Luteolibacter yonseiensis: one gene and its partners. The protein of the gene in region 1 binds, or shares a complex with, the protein of each later gene. Links are inferred from orthologs where the notes say so. Each region holds a gene or a part of one and is shown in the gene's direction. Other genes may lie near its edges.

Region 1 (7,577 bases):
GGAATCAAGGCGGTGATCTGGACCGACGTCCTCCAGATCGCGGTGCTCTTCGGCGCGCTCGGCTTTTCCGTCTGGTACCTGCTGGGCCACATCCCCGGCGGATGGGAAGGCGCGAAGAGCTACCTCGGCAAGCCGACGGATCTGATTTTCTGGAAGGTCCGCGGCGATGTGCCCCCCACTCCGGAGTTTGTGGCAAAATACGGAGTGGTCTGGGGCGAGGTCAAAAGCGTCCTGCAAAGTTCCTACAACATCTGGGCGGCTTTCCTCGGCTCATTGTTCGTAACGCTCGCCACACACGGCACCGACCAGGACATGGTCCAGCGCATGCTCACCGCGAAAAACAAACGCCAGAGCGCCGTGGCGACGATCCTTTCCGGCATCGCGGACATTCCCGTGACCTACGCCGTTCTCACCATCGGCATCCTGCTCTCGGTCTATTATGGCCACATCGCGAACGATCCGAATCTTCCGATGGCAGGGGGGAAACCCGACAGTTCGATGATTTTCCCGTATTTCGTCGTGGATGTGATGCCCGGCGGATTGCGGGGACTCGTGATCGCGGGCGTGCTTGCGACCACCATGGGTTCGCTCGGCACGGCCATGAATTCGCTGGCCACCAGCTACTCGCGGGACTTCCACTTCCGTTGGTTCAAGACGCCGGAGGATGACAATGCCCGTGTCAGGATCATCAAGCTCAGCACCGTGGGATTCGCCCTGATCCTGATCTTGGTCGGTCTCGCCACCGCTTTCGTCAAGGCTCACAATCCGAGCCTCAGCATCATCCCGATCATCCTGGGCAGCTTCGGTTACACTTACGGCGCGCTGCTCGGCGTGTTCATCGTCGCGCTCTTCACGAAGAACCGCGGCAGCGAGATCGGCAACCTCATCGCGATGACCGCGGGCATCGTGGTCGTGGCCGTCCTCAGCGACCTGCCCAACGACGTATGGAGCATGTTCACGGGCGATCCGAACATCGATCTCTATCAGAATCCCGAGTGGATGCCCGTGCTGAAATTCACCTGGCGCATCCTGGCCGGAACCCTCGTCACGGTGGCCGTCGCGCTCTGCTTCAAAAGTGATCGGACACGCTCCGCCACCGCACGCTGAGGACGGGCGGATGCATGTCCTTGATACTCGTGGGCTAAGGGCGGCGGGACGACGTGCCATGCCACTCATCATGATTTGCGACAAATTTGTCACACTCCAACCTATTTATTTACAGCAATATAGACGTCATTCAGCTGGCCCGCTTTCGGAATAGTTTAAGAACCCGTAATAAAATCACGGTCAAGTTTTTAAAAATATTCTCCGTGGAACCCTTGTGGAATACGGACCTCCGCGACCAATTGTTAGAAGCTGATAAAAAGATCTCCCCCGGGTAAAACAATCCGCCCATTCTCCCCACCCAGCCGCAACACACCACCCGGGGGATGGTGTTCGTAATGTGGCTTGCTTGAAATTTTAAAAAGATTGATCAAATAATGGAATCGGAGGACGTGCTAACACAGGAGATGGAGGGTGGGTTTGGAGAAATCCTGACGACGAGCGGGGGTTGGGAATCTGTCTGTGAATCGCTGCGTGTGATGGTGAGCAACGATGCATTCCAACGTTGGTTCCGCGCCGCGCGCTGGCTCGGCGTGGAAGACGACATCGGCACCATCGCGGTTCCTGGCGAAATCCATCAGGTATGGATCGAGACGAACTACCTGCCGGAACTCACCATGGCGGTGACCGGCGTGTTCGAGGATGTCCGAGAAGTACGTGTGGTGGTGGGCGAGGAATCCGGTGTGACCGACCACTCCGAAGACGGCTCGCCGACCCCCAACATTTCCCAAGCCCGCCCGACGAAAGCCGCGGCGCTCGAAGGCGAGGCGCTCGACCGCCGCATCAAGGCGGCGGGTCTGAACCCGGCGCACACCTTCGCCAGCTTCGTCGTCGGAGCGAACAGCCAGTTCGCCCACGCGGCATGTGAGGCGGTCGCCAAAAAATCCGGCGTCGGTTACAATCCGCTCTTCATCTACGGCGGCCCCGGCCTCGGCAAGACCCACCTCATGCAGGCCATCGGCCATGAGCTGCTGCGCCGCCAGCCCGGCTCGCGCGTCATTTATCTGACCTGCGAGAAATTCACCAACGAGTTCATCGACGCCGTCCGCAGGGGGGACATCGAGAAATTCCGCCGCCGCTACCGGAGTTCGGACGTCCTGCTCATCGACGACGTGCAGTTCCTCGCCGGCAAGGAGCGCTCGCAGGAGGAGTTCTTCCACACTTTCAACACTCTGCTGGATGGCCGGAACCAGGTCGTGCTCACCTGCGACCGCCCGGCCTGCGAGATCAAGAGCCTCGAGCCACGTCTCATCTCCCGCTTCGAATGCGGTCTCACGGTCGAGATGCAGCCACCGCAGATGGAAACACGGATGGCGATTCTCAAGAAGAAATCCCACGACTGGAAGGTCCGCGTGGACGAGTCCGTCCTCACGTTCCTCGCGGAAAAAATCCGCACCAACGTCCGCCGCCTGGAAGGCGCGCTCATGCGGGTGGCCACCTACGCCTCGCTCGCCGGGGAAAGCGTCACCGTGGAAAAGGTCGAGCACCTCCTCAAGGACCTCATCCGCGAGGAAGCCAGCCGCCAGGTCAGCATCGACGCGATCCAGAAGGCCGTGGCCGAGCATTTCGACGTCCGCCTCGCGGACATGACGAGCCGCCGCCGTCCCGCGAGCATCGCCTTCCCTCGCCAGGTAGCCATGTATCTCAGCCGCTCGCTGACCAAGGGATCACTCATGGAGATCGGGGAGGCTTTCGGCGGCCGGGACCACGGCACCGTCATCCACGCCTGCAAGAAGGTGGGCGAGAAAATCGACGACGAGCCCGGGCTGAAAGAGAGCATCGCCCGCATCGAGTCACAGCTCCGGCGCTGATTGCGGATCACTTTTGGGAATCTCAACAGAAGTCTTGCCAAGGCGCAGTGAAAACGGACACTACGCCTTAGCAATTACTCTGGTCCCATTTTATGAAGTTCCGCATCTCCAAGGAAGCATTCCTCGACGGCTTGCAAAAAGTCCAACACGTCGTCAGTTCGCGCACCACCCTGCCGATCCTATCCAACGTCCTGCTTGTGGCCAAGGATGGCCGCATCCAGTTCACCACCACGGACCTGGACGTCGGCATCACCGGCTCGGTCGAGGCCCAGATTGAGAAAGAGGGAGCGACCACGCTGCCGGCCAAGCGGCTCGTCAGCATCATCCGCGAACTTCCATCCAGCGAGGTGGAGATCTCGGTGGACGGAAAAAACCACGCATCCATCCGCAGCGGTCCGTCGTTTTTCAAAATCATCGGTCTTGGAGAGGCCGAATTCCCACCACTCCCCGACTTCGAAGGGGCCAAGGTTTTCAAGATCCCGCAGCAAACCCTGCGCGACGGACTCAAGAAAACCTCCTACGCCATTTCCACCGACGAGACCCGCTACGTGCTCAACGGCATCTTCACCTCCTTCCGCGATGGGAAAATGACGCTCGTCGCCACCGATGGCCGCCGCCTCGCGATGGTCGATGCGGATCTCGAATTCCCCGCCTCCCACGAAACCGACGTCATCATCCCGACGAAAGCCGTCCAGGAGCTCCAGCGCTTGTTGGGCGATGCCGGCGAGGTCATCGTGAAACTCAGCGACAGCCAGATCTCCTTCACCGTGGGCGACAGCCTGCTCGCCAGCAAGCTCATCGAGGGCAACTATCCGAACTACCGCCAGGTGATCCCGGGCGACAGCAACGAGCGCGTCGTCATCTCCCGCGAGGCCCTGCTCGAGACCGTCCGCCGGGTGTCCCTCCTTTCGTCGGACAAGTCGAACTCCGTGAAGCTCGTCTTCAGCGAAAACCACATCGAGGTCACCGCGAACTCGCCGGACGTCGGTGAGGCGCAGGAATCCATGGATGTGATCTACCAAGGTCCGCCGATGCAGATCGCCTTCAACCCCGAGTTCCTTCAGGCCCCGCTCCGCGCGCTGGACAGCAACGACGTTTATCTCGACCTCATCGACGAGATGAGCCCCGGCGTCCTCCGCATCGAAGGCACCTTCCTCTACGTCCTCATGCCGATGCGTGTGACGAACTGAGGTCGGCCAAAACCAATCTGATTTTTCAAGAAGCGCCTGTCTCCTGACAGGCGCTTTTTTGTGCCTTCCCGCATTTTCCCACAGGGGTGGGAGGGCAGACAAATCCAACGGTCCGGGGTGTTTGTAGGGAGCAATCATGCCCTCTTTCAAAACCGCCTACACATCGTCCGCCATTTTGACGTGCCTGCTTTCCACCTCAGGTCTGATCGGCAGCGTCGGCTCCGGCGCATTCGACATCAGGATGCTGACGTTTTTTCTATCAACCGCGGTGGCGGCGGCCTTCCCATTGTTGAAGAAAGGCGGCCTCGGCGGAAATCCACGTTTGGCAGTCCTCATCGCCGCCCTGCTCACCATCACCTTCGGTATGCTGATCTCGATGGCGTTCATCGATTTCATACGAACCGGCGGAGGCGAGGGCCCGAGGGGTGAAGGCTCCCCGCTCATCAACATGATCGCCATCGCGCTTGGTGCCACATTGGCCTTCAGCCCGTGGTTGATCACCACGCTTCGGGGGCTCCCACACTGGCACGCGCATTCGCGGAGGGACAGACCGGTCGACCCGCCATAACCGTCCATCATCGTGTCCGGGCTCCATGGCGGAACAAACCCCGCCCTGTTTCCGCAGGAGTCCTGTCGCCCGACCAGGCAGGGTCCGATTCCCGCCACTTTTCATTTCCCTGCCCCCGCCAATCTGGCAGACAGGAACGTGACTTGGATCTGGCGCTACTTTTTGATCTGCTTGCTCTTCGCCACCACCGCGCGCGGTCATGTGGTCACCCAGATTTTCGGGGAATGGAAAAATGATGATCCATGGGAAATCGAAGTCCTTTTCGATGCGGGCTACGCGGTTCCCGAATGGCGGGGGGATGGAGCGACCGCGGCCCCGACCCGTGACTGGCTCCTCAAACTCGGCGAACCGGGATGGGCACCGCTGAGGCTGGAGTCGGAGCGTTATCTGCGGGAGTGCCTGACCCTGACCTCCGGCGGAAAACCCGTCACGTGGCGCGTCGAATTCATCGACTTCGCAAAGAGTCCGCCGGATTTTCCGGAATTGCTGAACGATGGCGCGTATTTCCGGATGAGGCTCACCTCCAGCTTTTTGGAAATGCCCGACAAGATGTCATGGAGCGTAGGCGGCAGGCCGTCCCTGGTTCTCAAGCTTCCGGGCCAGGAATCAGGCTACCTCACGCTGGCTCCCGGCCAGAGCCTGCCATTCCCCCGGCCTCCCGAATCCGTGGCGAGCCCCGCGCCCGTGACAGGCAGGGCATCATGGATCGAAGCCTTCCAGCAGGGTTTCGCGCACGTCCTGCCCAAGGGACTGGATCACCTGCTCTTCGTGCTGGGACTGTTCTTCTACCGGCGGCGGTGGCGCCCGCTGATTTCACAGTCGCTGGCTTTCACCCTGGCCCACACCGTCACACTTGGCCTGGCGGCGGCAGGATGGGTGCGGGTGTCGGCAAGCTGGGTGGAGCCGCTGATCGCACTGAGCCTCGTGGCGGTCGCGCTCGAAAACCTGCGACCCGCTGGAAACAGGAACACCATCCTCAGACACGCGATCGTATTCTCCTTCGGCCTGATCCATGGCCTCGGCTTCGCAGGCAGCCTCTCCGTCTGGCTGAAACCCGGTGACGGTTTTTTCATCGCCTTGTTCAGCGCCAATCTGGGAGTGGAAGCGGCACAGGCCGTGATCATCGTCCTGGCATGGATCGCGACCCTTCCGCTTTACCGCACTCCCTACTATCCGCGGCTGCGTGTGGGAGCCTGCCTCTCGATCGCCGCTCTGGGATTGTTCTGGGCCATTCAGCGGTTGTGAAAATGTCGTCATTGCGCACGTTTTCGGAACCACTGGGATGGAATTTCCCGATTCATTTAAGATCTCCTTACAATGTTTCCCGGGTATTGAATGGTCATGGTGCTTACAATGCAGGCGGTTGGTGGGCCGAATTCCAGCCACCGCTTAAAATAGCGGATTCTTGCAATGTGGCTGGTTGACAAGCGAGGGGTGGGTTGACCAATCTGCGGAAGACGCAGCACGGAAGATCACCCTGACTGCACCATCGAAAATCCACCTCCAAGGACTCAAAGCCCAGTGTTTTCCAACGAAGATTATCTCGCAGAACTGCTCGCCGAAGCCGGAATGGTGAGCCACGATCAACTCGATCAAGCCCGTAGTTCTCTCTCCGGAGGCGAAACCATTGTCGAGCACCTCCTTGCACATACCTCTCTAAGTCAAGAGGATGTAGCGAAAACGCTGGCAGCGAACGCAGGCATCCCCTTCATCCGGCTGGCCGATGTCACATTCGACCCCGCCATCACGGCGTCGATTGGTGACGACCTCGCCAAGCGGTACCGCGTGATCCCTGTGCAGGATGACGGCTGGTCCCTCACCCTCGCCATCGCGGATCCGCTGGATTTCGAGGCTTTGGACAGCCTTCCACACGCGCTGGGCCGCGAGATGAATCTCGTCTGCGTCACCCAACAGGAGATCAAGGAACATCTCCGCCAGTTCTACCACTCGAACGAAGCCACCGCCGCGGAAGGATACTCCGTCACAGGTGGTGACGACGAAGCCGGCCCATCCAGCGCGGACGCGCCGATCATCAAGCTGGTGATGCAACTCCTCACCGAGGCATTCCGCCTGCGTGCGTCGGACATCCACATCGAGCCGCTCGAGACCTCCGTCCGCGTACGCTATCGCCTGGACGGAAAATTGGTCCACGTGGACACCCACCCGAAAAAACTCCTGCCGGCCATCATCGCCCGTCTCAAGGTCATGAGCGGTACGATGTCCATCGCGGAAAAACGCCTCCCTCAGGACGGTCGGATCCAGCTGAAAATGGGCGAAAAGGAAGTCGATCTCCGGGTTTCCTCCGTCCCGTCGAACCATGGCGAATCCATCGTCATGCGTATTCTGGACAAGACCGCGCTGATGCTCGGTCTTCCGGAACTCGGATTCTTCTCCGACGACCAAGAGCTCTTCAACCAGATGCTTGGCCTGCCAGACGGCATTCTCCTCGTCACCGGCCCCACGGGTTCCGGAAAAACGACCACGCTCTACGCCTGTCTCAACGTCATCAACAAGCCGGACAAAAAGATCATCACCGTGGAAGACCCGGTCGAGTATGAACTCCCCGGCATCAACCAGGTCATGGTGAAGACCGACATCGGAATGACCTTCGCGGCGGCGTTGCGCGCCATGCTGCGCCAGGCGCCGAACATCATCATGATCGGGGAAATCCGGGACGCGGAGACGGCGAACATCGCCATCAACGCCTCACTCACCGGCCACTTGGTTTTCTCCACCCTGCACACGAACGACGCGCCTTCCGCGGTCGCCCGTCTCGCGGACATCGGTGTGAAACCGTTCCTCATCGCCTCCGCTGTCCGCGCGGTGCTCGCCCAGCGACTGGTTCGGAAGCTCTGCCCGATTTGCAAAGGCCCGGCCGAACTTACGGACAAGGAAATGCGCGCC
Region 2 (7,580 bases), on another replicon or contig:
CCCAGCCCCCGCCTGCTGCCGTACCAGATCAACGCTCCGTTCTGGTCCGACCATGCCGTGAAAAGCCGTTACGCCGCGATCCCGAACGGCACCACCGTGGGATTCACTGCCCAGGGCGACTGGGATTTCCCCACCGGCAGCGTCCTCGTGAAACATTTCGATCTGCCGGTGAGCGACCTCGATCCCGCCGTGCGCAGGCGGCTGGAGACGCGCTTCATCGTGAAGAAGGCGGACGGCTCGGTCTATGGCGCGACCTACAAGTGGCGCGCCGACCAGAGCGATGCCGACCTGCTGGATTCCTCACTGACGGAAAGCATCCCGATCCAGACCTCCTCTCTCGGTGCTTTCACCGGCCAGGACATCGGCAGCCCGGCGCTCGCGGGATCGACGACCCGGGAGGGAAGTTTCATAACCATCAAGGCGGGCGGCACGGACATCTGGGGAACCAGCGACCAGTTCCACTTCGCGAGCCAACTCCGCACCGGCGACTTCGATGTCTCGGTGCGCGTCGAGTCGGTCACGCAGGCCGATCTTTATACGAAAACCGGGCTGATGGTCCGCGATTCGCTGGCACCGAACGCCCGCCACGTCATGGCGCTGGTTTTCCCGAGCAACGCGGCGCGCAACAATAACAACGGCGGCTACGAATTCCAATACCGGGCGACGACCGGTGGCAACGCCACCGCGCTCTACCCGCCGGCTCCGCAGCCGTTGGTGAGCTATCCGAACACCTGGCTGCGCATGAAGCGAGAGGGCGACACCTTCATCGCCTATTCCAGTGCCAACGGTTCCGACTGGAGGGAATACTCCCGCACGGTGCTGGCGCTGCCCGCACAGCTCCATTTCGGCCTCGCCGTGACAGCCCATACCGGTAGCCCTACCACCACCGCGAAGTTTGAAATCGAGACGCGCCGCCAGAATTGGTATTACCCGAGCAGACAGGACTGCGTCACCTGTCATAACTCCCAGGCCGGCGGTGTGCTGGGACTGAGCAGCCGGCAGTTGAATCTCGACACCCGCTATCATGGCGGCGATTTGGAAAACCAGCTGAGAGCCTGGAGCCACGCCGGGCTTTTCCACAACGGTCCGGATGATTCGGAAATCCCGGCACTCCCGAAGCTGGTTCCCGCAGGCGACACCACCGCCTCCCTTGAGACACGGGCCCGCTCCTACCTGGACGCGAACTGCTCGAACTGCCACCGCCCGGGTGGTGTGCACGCCCTTTGGGACGCCCGCTTCCAGACGCCCTTCAGCCTTCAGGGCATCAACTACGGCACCGTCGTGAACAATCTCGGCAATCCCGACGCAAGGGTCGTGGTGCCGCAGAACCTGCCCGACTCCATCCTCCACTATCGGGTCAACCGCGTGGGAGAAAACCAGATGCCGCCGCTGGCAAAAAACCAGGTCGACGAGCAGGGCGTCGCGATGCTCGCCGCATGGATCCAATCCCTGCCGACGGAGAACGTGGAAGCGCCTTCCCTGCTGGCCGCGGTCGCCCGTTCCCATACGAGGGTGGACCTTTCCTGGCAGGACAACTCGGACAACGAGAGCGGTTTCTCCATCGAACGCTCGACCGACAACGTGAACTTCACCCGCATCGGTACGGTGGGTTCCGGCGTGCGCGCCTACAGCGACCTGAACGCGGAACCCTTCACCACCCAATACTACCGGGTGGCGGCGTACGCGGTGTATGTCACGTCCGCCTACTCCGATGTCCGGTCGGTCACTCCGGACATCGGCCCGCCGGCACCTGAAGTGGTGGTCCGCTCGGGAACCATGATGATCCCGAACAATGATTTCACCCCGGGCGATCTGCCGGGGGTGACGGATTTCGGCGGCGTGAGAACCAACGCCAGCGTGACGCACACCTTCTCCATCGCGAACATCGGCAACGCACCGCTCACCCTGACAGGAACACCACGGGTGGTCGTCCTCGGACCCGACGCGGCCTCCTTCCCGGTTTCCCTCCAGCCCGGGACCGGCACCATTGCCGGTGGGGCCTCCACGGCGTTCGGCATCCGCTTCTCACCGCAGGGAACGGGAATCAAGACCGCGCTGGTTTCCATTCTCTCGGATGATCCGGACGAACCGGTGACCACCTTCGCGATCACGGGAGAAGGTGTCTCCAGCGATCTCGCCGCCTGGTGGAAATTCAATGAAGCCTCCGGGACGACAGCCTTCGAAAGCGCCGGAAACAGTCTGACGGGAACCCTGACGGACCCGCTTCCGGCCTGGTCGGCGGCAGGCAGGCTTGGCGGAGCGATCCGTTTCACCGGCGAAGTCAACCAGAGTGTGACCGTGGCGAACCATTCCAGCCTGAACCCCACCTCGGCGATCACGATCACCGCATGGGTATGGGCGGAAGACTGGAGCGGCAACCGCCGCATCCTCCAGAAGGGCAACACCGACAACCAATACCGCCTGCTGGCGGAAAACGGCAAGCTGGTCTGGGACATCGAGAATGTCGGCCGGATCGAAGCGGACCTGCCAGCGACCGAAAACTGGGCCCACCTCGCCGCCACCTACAACCGGACGGCCATGCGTCTCTACGTCAACGGTGTGCAGGTCGGCGTGCTGAACAGCACCGTGGCGATGCCGACCACCACCAACCCGCTCTACATCGGCACCAAGACACCGGGATCCACCGCGGGTGATCACTTCAATGGCTACCTGGACGATCTCCGCGTCTATTCCTCCGCCGTCTCAGCGAGCGACATCGCCATGATGGGAAGGAACTCCGGTGTGGTCGAGATCGCGACGAGCGATGGAACCGCACAGAAAGGCACGGGTGACGCGGGAGCGATCTCGATCACGCGGACAGGCGATACCGCTGCGGACCTGCCGGTGACTCTTTCGCTGATCCAAGGCTCGGGCCAGGCGGTGCTGGACACCGATTTCAACCTGAGTCCGGCACTGGCCGGATTCGAAATCCCCGCAGGCCGGAGCGTTGCCACCGTGGTGGTGAATCCGATCAACCGTTCCGTCGTGACCGGACCGCTGGATGCCACCGTCCTGCTGGCCCAAGGGACCGGCTACTCGACCGGTCCCACCACAATCGCCCGCGTGCGGGTGCTGGACACCCCTTACCATCAGTGGAAAATCTCTGCATTCGGAGGACTCGCGGCAGCGAACGGCCCCGCTGCGGGTGACAACGCGGACCCGGACATGGACGGCCTGGCGAACCTGCTGGAAGGAGGACTCGGCGGCGATCCGCTGGTTTCTGATTCCTCGATCCTTCCGGATGTGAACGTGGAGTTCATCGACGGGCAACTCTACCTGACCTCCTCCTACACGAGGCCCCGCCCCGCGATGCCCGGACTGACCTACCTGACCCGGACATCGGACACACCGGCGGGCGGTGCCTGGCAGGATGCCGTGCCGCTGACGGGGTATCCGCAGGACAACGGCGACGGCACCGAGACGGTGAAGGTCCGGTCGGCCCTGCCGGTGGGTGCGGGCCCAAGCCAGTTCATGCGGCTGGAAATCGGAAGGCAATGAGAGACATCGGCCATTTTTCCGAATCCATCACCGACTGTCCAGCAAGGTTTTCCGTCGATTTTTCGGATTCGTGAAAAGTCGGTCATGACAAACCCGGCTTGATCCCTACACTCCGCGCCGTGAGTTACCAGGTCTTTGCCAGAAAATACCGCCCAAAAACCTTCAACGACGTGCTCGGACAGGATCATGTCGTGAGGACGTTACGCAACGCCATCGCCCAGAAACGGCTGGCCCACGCGTATCTTTTCGTCGGCCCGCGCGGCACCGGCAAGACCTCCACCGCCCGGATTCTCGCGAAGGCGTTGAACTGCACCGGCGGGCCGAACGCGGACTTCGACCCGGACGAGGACGTCTGCGTCGAGATCGCGGAAGGACGCTCGCTGGATGTGTTGGAAATCGACGGTGCGTCGAACAACGGCGTGGAGCAGGTGCGGGACCTGCGTGAGTCGGTGCGCTTCGCGCCGGCGCGCGGACAGTTCAAGATCTTCTACATCGACGAGGTCCACATGCTCTCGAACGCGGCGTTCAACGCGCTGCTCAAGACGCTGGAGGAACCGCCGCCGCACGTGAAATTCATCTTCGCCACCACCGAGGCGAACAAGATCCTGCCCACCATCCTCTCACGCTGCCAGCGCTTCGACCTGCGCCCCATCCCGACGGAGACCATTGCCGCGCACCTGTCGCACATCGCGAGGGAGGAAGGCATCACCCTCGATGAAACCGCCGCGTGGGCCGTCGCGAAAGGCGCGGACGGCGGCATGCGCGACGCCCAGTCGATGCTCGACCAGCTCGTTTCCTTCTGCGGGGACAGCATCAACGAGGCGAACGTGCTCGACGTCTTCGGCTTCACCTCGCGGGAAAAGGTCGCCTCGCTCACCCAGACGCTGCTCTCACGCAACAACCCCGCCGCGCTCGCGCTCATCCAGAAGGAAGCCGAGAGCGGCCGCGAGCTTTCCCAACTCCTCGGAGAACTCATCGGCTGCCTGCGCGCCCTGCTTGTCGCCAAGCTCGATCCCTCCGCCGACGGCGAAGGCATCCCGGCCCACCTGTGGACCGCTCTCCTCACCTCCGCCGACGAATACGCGCCGGACCGCATTCTTTCCGCCATCGACGTCTTCGCCGAAACGGAAGGCCGCATGAAGTGGGCGACGAACAAGCGCCTGCACTTCGAGCTGGGCGTCATCAAGGCCATCCAATCGCTGGGGGAAGTCCGCATCACCGACGTGATCAAGGTCCTGACCAAAGGCGCGGATTTCATGCCGGCCGCCGGGTCGATCGTCCTCGATCCACCGAGGGGCGCCGCAGGTCCAGCCGCTTCCGCTGTTGCCGCCAGCCCTCCAGCCACCCCTGCACCGGTCGCCGCCGAAGAGAAACCAGCGCCGGAGCCCGTCGCAACCGCTGCGGTTTCCACTCCCGCGCCGGAACCAACACCTGTCGCGGCCGCCCCAGCGAAACCACCGGCCGTTGCAGCACCTGCTCCGGAACCTACGCCTGTTCCCACACCCGCGACAGCGTCCGAACCGGACCTTTCCACCATTCCCGTCGCGAAGGAATGGAATCCCGCTCCGCAGCAGAAAGCCGTGGAGGAATCCGCCCCGGTCGCCACCAAACCGCGCATCACCGGAGGGCTCTCCGCCTTCGACCTGATGATCGCCGAGGCACCGGAAGTCAGCGAGATGCCGACCGCCACCGAGCCGCCACCATGGCAGAACGAGAAGCCCGCCGCACCCGTCGTGGAAAAAGCCCCGGAACCCGTGGCACCCGCACCGAGCATCACCGAGGACGCCTTCTACAACGACCCGCTCATCCAGGCCGCGCTGGTGAAGTTCGAAGGAAAAGTGGTGGCCTGAGAAGGGACCTTGGTGTTCCTCTTTTCATCGTGCCTGATTTTTCGAAATCCATCTTCACCGATCCCGGACCTGACGCCCCTCATCAGGCATCCGTCCCCGGGCACTGCCCTCGACCGCGGACGATCCCACCCATCGCCGATGAAAAAACTTCTCCAGCTCATCCGTGACACCGGGGTCTGGGCGCCCGTCGCGGTGCTCGTTTTTCACGAATTCGCCTCCGTAAAAGGCTACCGCACGCAGATCGACTGGATCAACCACTTCTCCGGCGGCCTGGCGTTTTCTTATTTCGCCTGGAAAAACATCCCGTTCCTCGTCCGCTGGATGGGCACGCCCACCGTCCCCGGCAGGCTGGCGGCCACATTCCTCGCGGGCTGTTCCGCCGCGATCTGGTGGGAGATCGCCGAATTTTCATCAGACGTTTTCCTCGGCAGCAGAATCCAGCGGAGCATCCATGAAACCATGGTGGATGAAATCAACGGGGTTCTCGGCACCATCACCACCGTCGGCATCCTCGGCGTTCGGGAATACCGCAGTCAGAGGAAGGTTGCGTGAAATTCCACATGATGAGTCTCGATCAACAAGGTTTCCTCCTCATGCGCCCCCTCACCCTCCACGCATCCTCCCAAGCCTCCGCACCTAAACATAGACGAGTGCTGCATTTCGTTTACCATTCCGGCGCGGCCATCACCGAAACCTGGCACAGGGCCGTGTAACTCCTTTTAAATCATTCCATGAACATCCAGAAACTGATGAAACAGGCCCAGCAGATGCAGGCGGGGCTCGCGGCGAAACAAGAAGAACTCGCCATCCAGACCGTCACCGCCTCCGTCGGCGGCGGCAAGGTGAACGTCATCGCCACCTGTTCCGGCGACGTGCTTTCCATCAAGATCGACCCGTCCGTGATCGATCCGGGCGACGCGGAGTTCCTGGAGGAACTCGTGCTCAAAGGCGTGCAGGAGGCCATCTCCAAGGGTAAGGAAACCGCCGCCGCGGAAATGAAAAAGCTCACCGGCGGGCTGAACATCCCGGGCATGTGAGAGCTGAGATCCTGAATCTTAAATCATAAATCCCGAACGGAGAGGAAGAAGCCGCTGTATTTTCAAGAAATGCTCCGCATCTCTCCTCTTCCGTTTGGAATTTGATCCTTGGGATTTAAAAATTTTCTCTCCCCGCATGTCCACCTTCTGCCGCTTCCTCGGATGGCTGGTGGTCGGACTTTCCCTGGTGCTCCACCTTTTCACGGTCTACACCTTCGCGCTGCAACCGGACCGGTTCGCGGCCTTCACCGTGATGCCCATCTGGCTATGGGGTGGCTTCGGGATGTTGTTGTGCCTCGGCGCGTTTTATTTCCTGCGCGCCCGCTTCTCCCTCCTCATGGCGGGCGTCTGGGCCGTCACCCTGCTCGTCGGCGCGGATGAGGCGCACGCGCTGCTGAACATCGGGAAACCGCCCCCCCTGCCCGGCCGTGCCGCACCTTATGAGGGGAGCCCCACCCTGCGGGTCGTCACGCTGAACTGCTCGACCTTCATCTATGGAAATCCTGCGGCGGACCTCGCCGTCTGGCAGCCCGACATCGTGCTGCTGCAGGAAGTGGAACCTCACCTGGCCCGCCAGATCGCGGATACGCTTTACGGCGGCCGGGGCGATCTCCGCTTCCATGCGGGCAATGCCATCGTCACCCGCTGGAGGATCACGCGGGACCTTCCGAATACCGACCGGAACCGCCGCGCCCTGCAGGTCACCGTGCGCACGCCCGGCGGCCAGGAAATGGAGGTTGTGAACATCCACCTCCCCAGCGCCTCCACGGACCTGAGACTTTGGCGGAAATACGCATGGTCCGCGCACCGGGTGAACCGCGCCACCCGTCTGGCCGAGCTTGCCGTCACCCGCAGGTTCCTCGCCGGATCCACTCATTTCCCCCACAAGGCGACCATTCTGGGTGGGGATTTCAACGCCCCCGCTTCGGACATCGTCCACCGCACGCTCGCGCCGGATCTGGTGGACGCCTTCGGTGCGGCGGGGACCGGCTGGGGAAACACCTTCCAGCGCCGCCTGCCGATCCTCCGCATCGACCACATCTACGCCACCCGCCATTTCGTCCCGGTCCGCAGCCGTGTCGTCGCCACCCGGAACAGCGACCATCGCATGGTCATCGCCGATTTTCTCGCGCCCACAAGACGCTCACATTAAACAAGCGTTTGACTTTTTGCCCATCTGGGTCTTTTTGCAGGA
Region 3 (7,609 bases), on another replicon or contig:
CGTGATGTGGTCGATTTTCCCAAGCCCGGGATCATTTTCAAGGACATCACCCCGGTGCTGGCGGATGGGAAGCTTTTCCACGAGGCCATCTCACTGCTTTGCGACACCACCGGCGGGGTGAGGATCGACAAGGTCGTCGGCATCGACGCACGTGGTTTTATCTTCGCGGCGGCGGTCGCGGACCGGCTCGGCGCGGGATTCATTCCGGTGCGGAAAAAAGGCAAGCTTCCGTGGAAGACCCACGAAGCCTCCTACTCGTTGGAATATGGCGAGAACGTCGTGGAACTCCACCAGGACGCCATCCGCCCCGGTGAGACGATCCTGATGGTGGACGACCTGCTCGCCACCGGAGGCACGGCTGCGGCCGCGGTGGAGTTGCTAGAAACGCTCGGCGCGGACCTTGTCGGCATCTCGGTGCTGATCGAGCTGGGCTTCCTCAATGGCCGCGAAAAACTCGCTCGCCACACTGTGAATTCCATCATCACCTATTAACCCTGCTAATCCCCCGGTCCCTCGTTTTTCATCCGCCCACCCGTTTCGCGGGTTGATCCGCACCGTCCATTTTTCCTAAAACCACCGCAACATGTCCTGGCAATCCTACAACCAAAGTCTCGTCCGATACCCGCAACACGGCTTCTCCCTCGACCTCTCGCTCATGGACATCGCGCCCGGGCTGGTCGCCTCGCTCCAGCCGAAGATCGACAAGGCGTTCACCGACATGGCCGCGCTTGAGGCCGGACAAATTGTCAACCCGGACGAAGGTCGCATGGTCGGTCACTACTGGCTCCGGAACGCCGCCCTGGCCCCAAATGAAGAAGTGCGCCGTTCCATCACCGAGCCGTTGGAAAACCTCAAGCGCTTCGCGGAAAAGGTCCACACCGGCGCGGTCTCCTCTCCGACGGGCGGAAATTTCCAACAGGTCCTGCTCATCGGCATCGGCGGTTCGGCCCTCGGTCCCCAGCTCGTCACCGAAGCCATCGGCCAGAACGCCCGGCTCGCGCTGCATTTCTTCGACAACACGGACCCCGCCGGCATGGACACGGTGATCGCCCGGCTCTCCCACACGGGACTCGACAAAACCCTCGTCCTGGTCATTTCCAAATCCGGCGGCACCGCCGAAACGCGGAATGGCATGCTGGAGGCAAAGGCCGCGTATGAAGCGGCGGGCCTCGACTTCGGCCGCCACGCCGTGGCCGTCACCGGGACCGGCTCCAAACTCGACCAATACGCCGCGCAACAGAATTTCATCGCCCGCTTCCCGATGGAAGACTGGGTCGGCGGGCGCACCTCCGTGCTCTCCACCGTGGGCCTCGTGCCTGCCGCCTTGCAAGGCCTCGACATCGATGCGCTGCTCGCAGGCGCCGCCGCGATGGACGTGGAGACCCGCAAGACAGAGGCCGCGAAGAACGCCTCCATGCAGCTCGCGATCGCCTGGTACAGCGCCACCAACGGCAAGGGTGAAAAGGATATGGTCGTCCTGCCCTACAAGGACTCGCTCGTCCTCTTTTCAAAATACCTGCAGCAGCTCGTCATGGAGTCGCTCGGCAAGGAACTGGACCTCGACGGCAACCCGGTGAACCAGGGCATCGCCGTTTATGGAAACAAGGGTTCCACCGACCAGCACGCCTACGTCCAACAGCTCCGCGACGGGGTGAACAACTTCTTCGCCACCTTCATCGAAGTCCGCAAGGGCCGCTCCGGAAACAGCATCGAGGTCGATCCCGGCACCACCACCGCCGACTACCTCCAGGGTTTCCTCCGCGGCACCCGCAAGGCTCTCCACGAGTCCGGCCGCAAGTCCCTCACCATTTCCATTCCGGAGGTCACTCCGTTCCAGCTCGGCCTGCTCATCGCCCTCTTCGAGCGCACCGTATCGTTCTATGCCTCGCTGGTGAACATCAACGCCTACCACCAGCCCGGTGTGGAAGCGGGTAAAAAAGCCGCCGGAGCCTTCATCGACACACTCAACAAGGTGCGCGGCCACATCACCTCATGGGCCAAGACCGCCGGGGAAATCGCCACCGAGATCGATGCGGATCCCGAGGATGTCTACCACTGCCTCACCCACCTCTCCGCGAACGGCGAGGTCCAGATCTCCATCGGCGCGACCCCTGCGGACGACAGCTTCCAGATCTGATCCACAAGGATTGGCTTCATCCTGAAACCAAAATGCGCCGGACACGACGTCCGGCGCATTTCTATTATAAAGCTCGGTGGCAGAACACAGCCCCCGCACCGGTCTGGCTGAAATACCATCTGGTCAAACCCCGCAATCCACGATCTCAAGGTTTGATCCTCCTGTCAGAACTCCCGGCAGCAGTTCCATGGCCCTGCGCGGCACGAAATCCTGTCCGGATTCCATCATCTCCTCCACACCCCACCAGCGGTATTCCTTCACATATCCATCCGGTTTATCCCCGCGGATCTCCTTGTATCCCACCCGCACCACAAAAAATTTCTCAAACTGGTCGATCTCCTTCCCATCCCACACATGCCGGTGACGCCGGTGCCATACGCAAGACCCGGGCGACACCACCAGACCGGTCTCCTCACGGACCTCCCGACGGGCCGCGTCTTCAAACGTCTCCCCCGCTTCCAGACCACCACCGGGCATCACCCAGAAAACCGCTCCTGTGACGGGTTCGACTCCCCGGCAGAAAAGCACGCGGCTTCGCTCGTCGATAAGAATGACCCTTGATGCCAGACGGGGAGTTCCCGATCGACCATCAATGCCCGAAGTGGGATTTTTGTCATCAAACATTCGAAGGTATCCTGGAATAGACCCGTGTGTTCCGCAGCGCACCCGCGAGGTTCCTGCGTTCGTTTCTCATGGTGCCCTCCAGTTCGAATCCCACCCTTTCCGCCAGTTTCCAGCTCGCCACGTTCCTGTCATCGGTGGTGAGGAAAACCCGTGAGGCACCCAAGGATCCCAGCGCGTGGCCAGCCAGTGCCGAAACCCCTTCCGTCATCAGTCCAAGTCCCGCGTATTTCGAATTCCCCCAGTATCCCATTTCGAAATGCCTGAGATCCCAGTCCGCATCGTGCAGACCGCTGCCTCCGACAAGGGAACCGTCCACCTTGAGGAAAAAGAATGCCATCAGATCCTCGTTCAGCAGAAATCTCGCATGAGCCTGGCGACAGGAATTTTCCGACTGTTCGAGGGTGGGCGGTGGAGTGACCCAGGCCAGCCACGGCGCGAGACTTTCAAGCGATCCGAGAATGGCGGCGTTGAAGACCGCCCCATCTCCCGGTCGTGCCACCCGGATGACGAGACGTTCGGATTCGATCTGTTCGGGAAGGGATGACTGCATTTTTTCGCGGATTCTCCAAAATCCTCACCAAGACTGCTGAAGATTTCGGGATAGGTCAACAAGCTCATGGAGTGTCGGCCTCCGGCTTTTTCGAAAAATGTCCGGAAAATTTGCGCGTCGAGGAGTCCATGAAATCCCACGGCTGGGCATCTTCCACGTATATCTCGAACTTCGGCTGGAAAATGGCCGGATCGTCGAGACTCGACGCCACCACGCCGATGATGCCCCGTTCCGCATTTTCCGCGCCCGTCAGCCGGGAACCGCACTCCGGACAAAACCCGCGCACATTATGTCCTCCACCCTCGGTCGCGGTGGAATGCCGCCGGACCTCTCCCTGTGTCAGCCGGAACGCCGGATAGGGGAAAACAACCACAGGCACATAAGGTCCGCCCGTGATCCGCTGGCAGTCGCGACAGTGGCATTTCAACATCAGCACCGGTTCCGCCGTGCTCTCGTATCGCACCGCCCCGCAAATGCATCCTCCAGTGATCGGCAAGTTCATCGTGCCTCAAACATGACCGCACCCGCCGTTTTCTCCACTCCGAAATGACAGTCCCCGCATGCGTCCCCCCGGCGTATCGCGACACCGCCGCAGCCGCGTTGAAAATCCCGGGGTTCCCGGATTTGCTGTGGCGCATCCCGCCTCCGCAGCCGACACTGTGCCCGCCGCTTGAGAAAAATCATCCACATCGACATGGACTGCTTCTACGCCGCCATCGAGGAACGGGAGAACCCCGCCTTGCGCGGCAAGCCCGTGGGCGTGGGCGGTGGCGAGCGGCGCGGCGTGCTGACCACGGCGAACTACGAGGCCCGCAAATACGGCTGCCGCTCCGCGATGCCTGTCTTCAAGGCGCTCGAACTTTGTCCGCAGCTCATCCTCGTGCCGGTGAGGTTCGATCTTTACCGCTCGGTCAGCTCCCGGATCCGTGCCATTTTCGGACGGTTCACCGACCTCATCGAGCCGCTCTCGCTGGACGAGGCCTACCTCGATGTCTCGCACCTGGAGTCCAACGGTGCCGCGGTGGCCCGTGAGATCCGCGCTCAGATTTTTGAAGAAACCGGACTCACCGCCTCCGCCGGGATCGCTCCCAACAAACTCATCGCCAAGATCGCCTCCGACTGGCACAAGCCGAACGGTCAGAAACAGGTGACCGAGGAGGAGATCCCGGCGTTTCTCGAAAAGCTGCCCGTCGGACGTATCTGGGGCGTGGGGAAAAAGATGCGTGAGAAACTCACCGTGCTCGGCATCGAAACATGCGGGGACCTGCAGAAGCTCGACCAGATCGAGCTTTCCCAGCGTTTCGGGAAATGGGGCATCGAGCTGTGGCACCTGTGCCGGGGGATGGACGACCGCGCCGTCACGCCCGACCGCACCCGGAAATCGGTGAGCAGCGAGACGACCTTTTCCGAAAACATCACCACGCTGCCAGCCCTCATCCCGCCGATGCGTGGCATGATCGAGGGACTGCTGGAAGATCTCGCGAAGTCCCACTCGGACCGCACCATCCGTTCGTTGGTGGTGAAAATGAAATTCGCGGACTTCGACCGCACCACCGCCGAACGCGCCGGGCACGTGGTGGACATTTCGGTTTTCGAAGACCTCCTCGCTGAAGCCTGGAAACGCGGAAACGCCCGGGCGGTGAGACTCCTCGGGGTCGGCGTGCGCTTCACTGACCCGCAGGAGGTCGAGCAACTCGAGTTCTTCGATTGAATATCGAAATGACGGAGGAATAAAACGCCTTCCGCACGATTCACTTGTAAAATGAGCGGGGCCGGGATCGTTTACGCCACATGATCCGCGCCGCCTGGTTACTGCCGTTTGTTTCCGTCCTGCCCCTCACCGCCCGGGAACTGCCTCCGCTGCCTGCGGAGCTTTCCGCCTACGTGCTGGAACCGGCTCCGGATACCGCTTCCCCTTTCCTGAAAAAAGGCGATCGCATCGCCATCTGCGGCGACTCCATCACCGAGCAGAAACTCTACTCGGTCCTGCTCGAATCCTACCTGACCGCCAGCTACCCGGAGTTGGAAATCACCTGCCGCCAGTATGGCTGGAGCGGCGAGCAGGCGGGTGGCTTCCTCGGGCGCATGAAAAACGACGTGCTGCGCTTCAAGCCCACCGTGGCCACGACCTGCTATGGGATGAACGACTTCCGCTACGTCCCCTACGAGGACGGGATTGCCGCGGAATACCGGAAGAACCAGACGGCCATCGTCACCGTCTTCCAGGAATCCGGCTGCCGCGTGGTGATCGGCTCGCCCGGAATCATCGACTCCGTGCCACACTGGGTGAAATCCGCCGCCGGCACCCAGCAGGACCTGAACCTGAGCCTTTCCCGCTTCCGGAACATCAACGTGGAAATCGCCAAGGCGAAGAACGCCGCTTTCGCGGATCTCTACCGTCCCATGCTGCTCGCTGATTTCAACGCGGAAAAACAGTTCGGCCCGGACTTCAAGGTCGCAGGAAAAGACGGCGTCCACCCGGCGTGGGCCGGACAGGTCATCATGGCCTACGGATTTCTCAAGGGACTGGGCGTCGATGGAAACCTCGGCGCCGTGAGCTACGACGAAACCAGCGGCAAAGCCACCGCCGCGAACGGTCACGAGGTCCTCACCTCCATCGGGGGGAAGATCACCCTCCGCAGCACCCGCCTGCCCTTCTGCCCCGGGCCGGGAGCGACGGATAAAGACGATTCCATCCGCGCGGGCATGGCGCTGGTGCCCTTCGATGACGAGCTGAACCGTTTTCTCTTCCGTGTCACCTCCCCCAAAGCCGAGTCATACACCGTGACCTGGGGAGACCAGAGCCGCACTTACACCGCCAAGGACCTCGCCGCCGGGGTGAACCTCGCCAAGGACTTCGACAACAATCCGCTGGTTCCGGTGTTTAAAAAAATCTGGGACGCCGTTTCCAAAAAGCAGGAATATGAGACACGCCAGATCAAGAGCATCATCCATGGTCCGGAAGGTGCTGCGGATGCCGAGGCTGCCTTCGCGCTCACGGAGAAAGCCCGGACACCGTTGGAAAAAGCGATTTCCGAAGCAAAACAACCCGCCGAACACGCTATCATGGTGACCGCCGTGAAGTGAAACATCCGCATCCCCTACTCCGTAACTCCTGTCATGAACCGCTCTAACCTCATCTTCACCCACGGAGCCGTGTTTTCCGTAGGCATCGCGGCAGCCATGATCGCGAACAGTTTTCGCGAGACCGGCGCTGACGGAACAGGTGGTGGGACAGCCGCTCTTTCCACCCGTTCCTCATCCCGCGGTGCTGATGGATCATCCGGGAGTGCCGAAACCGACCGCGAGGGAAAAACTCGCGATTCCGACCGCGGTCCCTCGGGCAGGCCCAGAATCGACCCCGTCGAGCAGCTCGGCGGGATTGTGAAGATGACGGATGCCTTTTCCCGCCAGCGCGCGTTGATGGATATGATCGAAAAGCTCGGCCCTGACCAGTTCGCCGCCGTCGCGGAACAATTCCGCAATCTCGACCATCTCGGCAATTCGCGTGGCGAATTCGGCCTCATCCTGCAGGGATGGGCCAAGCTCGACCCGCTTGCCGCGCTCGAATACGTCGGTAAGAACGGCGAAGGCCGCGGCCGCGGAACCATTCTCGAAACCTGGGCGGGCAACGACCCGGCCGCCGCCGAGGCATGGGCCAAGGCGAACTTCACCGGCGAGGGGCCGAATCCCTACATGGCCTCCATCATCCGGGGTATCGCAGGCAACGACCTGACCTCCGCCACCCGCCTCGCGGAGGAAATGCCACGCAGCGACGAGCGCGGATATGCCGCGGGTGCGATCACGGACGCGTTGTTCCTCCAAGGCATCGATGCGGCGAAAAACTACCCCGCCACCATCAAGGACGATGCGTTGCGGGGCGGATTCGTCGCCATGATCGCCGAGCGGCTCGCCCAGAAAAATCCCGAGGACGCCGCGAAATGGCTCGCTTCCATGAACGCGGGCGAGGACCAGATCCGCGCCGCCCGCGGCGTCGCCCAGGCCCTCGCTTCGAAAGATCCTGACGAGGCCGCCCTCTGGCTGAAATCCCTCCAACCGGAAGCCCGGGGCGAGGCCGCCCGGGGCATCATCCCCGCCATGTCCTCAGGCGACATGAACAAGATCACCCAGACCGCGAAATGGGTCGCCACGCTCGCAGGCACACCGGGCTACGACAACGTCGTCGAGGAGTTCGTCTGGAGCTGCAACACCCGCGCTCCCGAGCAGTCCGCCGCATGGATCCAAGGCGTCGCGAATCCCGACCAACAACGCCGTCTCTATTACCGCATGCTCGGTGA

Evidence for each region.
Region 2: the proteins of dnaN (region 1) and dnaX are in contact, whole or in part, in a cryo-EM structure (PDB 8GIZ), measured with the Escherichia coli proteins. The link is inferred for Luteolibacter yonseiensis from one-to-one orthologs.
Region 3: the proteins of dnaN (region 1) and dinB are in contact, whole or in part, in a solved structure (PDB 1OK7), measured with the Escherichia coli proteins. The link is inferred for Luteolibacter yonseiensis from one-to-one orthologs.

The regions. Positions count from the first base shown.
Region 1 is NZ_JAENIK010000011.1:461,825-469,401, reverse strand. Bases 2,096-5,056 are described here. They hold dnaN (DNA polymerase III subunit beta), read left to right. Parts: upstream 2,096-3,007; coding sequence 3,008-4,105; downstream 4,106-5,056. Other genes in these bases: JIN84_RS23405 (HupE/UreJ family protein), read left to right, coding at 4,686-5,056; JIN84_RS11660 (hypothetical protein), read left to right, coding at 4,242-4,673; dnaA (chromosomal replication initiator protein DnaA), read left to right, coding at 2,096-2,915. Also shown: JIN84_RS11675 (sodium:solute symporter), read left to right, coding at 1-1,107; more of dnaA, read left to right, coding at 1,482-2,095; more of JIN84_RS23405, read left to right, coding at 5,057-5,918; JIN84_RS11650 (GspE/PulE family protein), read left to right, coding at 6,195-7,577. UniProt on the Escherichia coli protein: Confers DNA tethering and processivity to DNA polymerases and other proteins. Acts as a clamp, forming a ring around DNA (a reaction catalyzed by the clamp-loading complex) which diffuses in an ATP-independent manner freely and bidirectionally along dsDNA.
Region 2 is NZ_JAENIK010000013.1:381,109-388,688, forward strand. The notes cover bases 3,009-5,972. They hold dnaX (DNA polymerase III subunit gamma/tau), read left to right. Parts: upstream 3,009-3,596; coding sequence 3,597-5,348; downstream 5,349-5,972. Other genes in these bases: JIN84_RS22010 (PQQ-dependent sugar dehydrogenase), read left to right, coding at 3,009-3,498; JIN84_RS22020 (DUF2238 domain-containing protein), read left to right, coding at 5,487-5,900. Also shown: more of JIN84_RS22010, read left to right, coding at 1-3,008; JIN84_RS22025 (YbaB/EbfC family nucleoid-associated protein), read left to right, coding at 6,080-6,385; JIN84_RS22030 (endonuclease/exonuclease/phosphatase family protein), read left to right, coding at 6,522-7,538. UniProt on the Escherichia coli protein: Part of the beta sliding clamp loading complex, which hydrolyzes ATP to load the beta clamp onto primed DNA to form the DNA replication pre-initiation complex.
Region 3 is NZ_JAENIK010000012.1:630,283-637,891, reverse strand. Bases 3,009-6,001 are described here. They hold dinB (DNA polymerase IV), read left to right. Parts: upstream 3,009-3,981; coding sequence 3,982-5,022; downstream 5,023-6,001. Other genes in these bases: JIN84_RS18370 (SGNH/GDSL hydrolase family protein), read left to right, coding at 5,103-6,001; JIN84_RS18380 (GFA family protein), read right to left, coding at 3,376-3,813; JIN84_RS18385 (GNAT family N-acetyltransferase), read right to left, coding at 3,009-3,311. Outside these bases: JIN84_RS18400 (adenine phosphoribosyltransferase), read left to right, coding at 1-492; JIN84_RS18395 (glucose-6-phosphate isomerase), read left to right, coding at 584-2,137; JIN84_RS18390 (NUDIX hydrolase), read right to left, coding at 2,261-2,761; more of JIN84_RS18385, read right to left, coding at 2,754-3,008; more of JIN84_RS18370, read left to right, coding at 6,002-6,398; JIN84_RS18365 (hypothetical protein), read left to right, coding at 6,432-7,609. UniProt on the Escherichia coli protein: Poorly processive, error-prone DNA polymerase involved in translesion repair and untargeted mutagenesis. Copies undamaged DNA at stalled replication forks, which arise in vivo from mismatched or misaligned primer ends.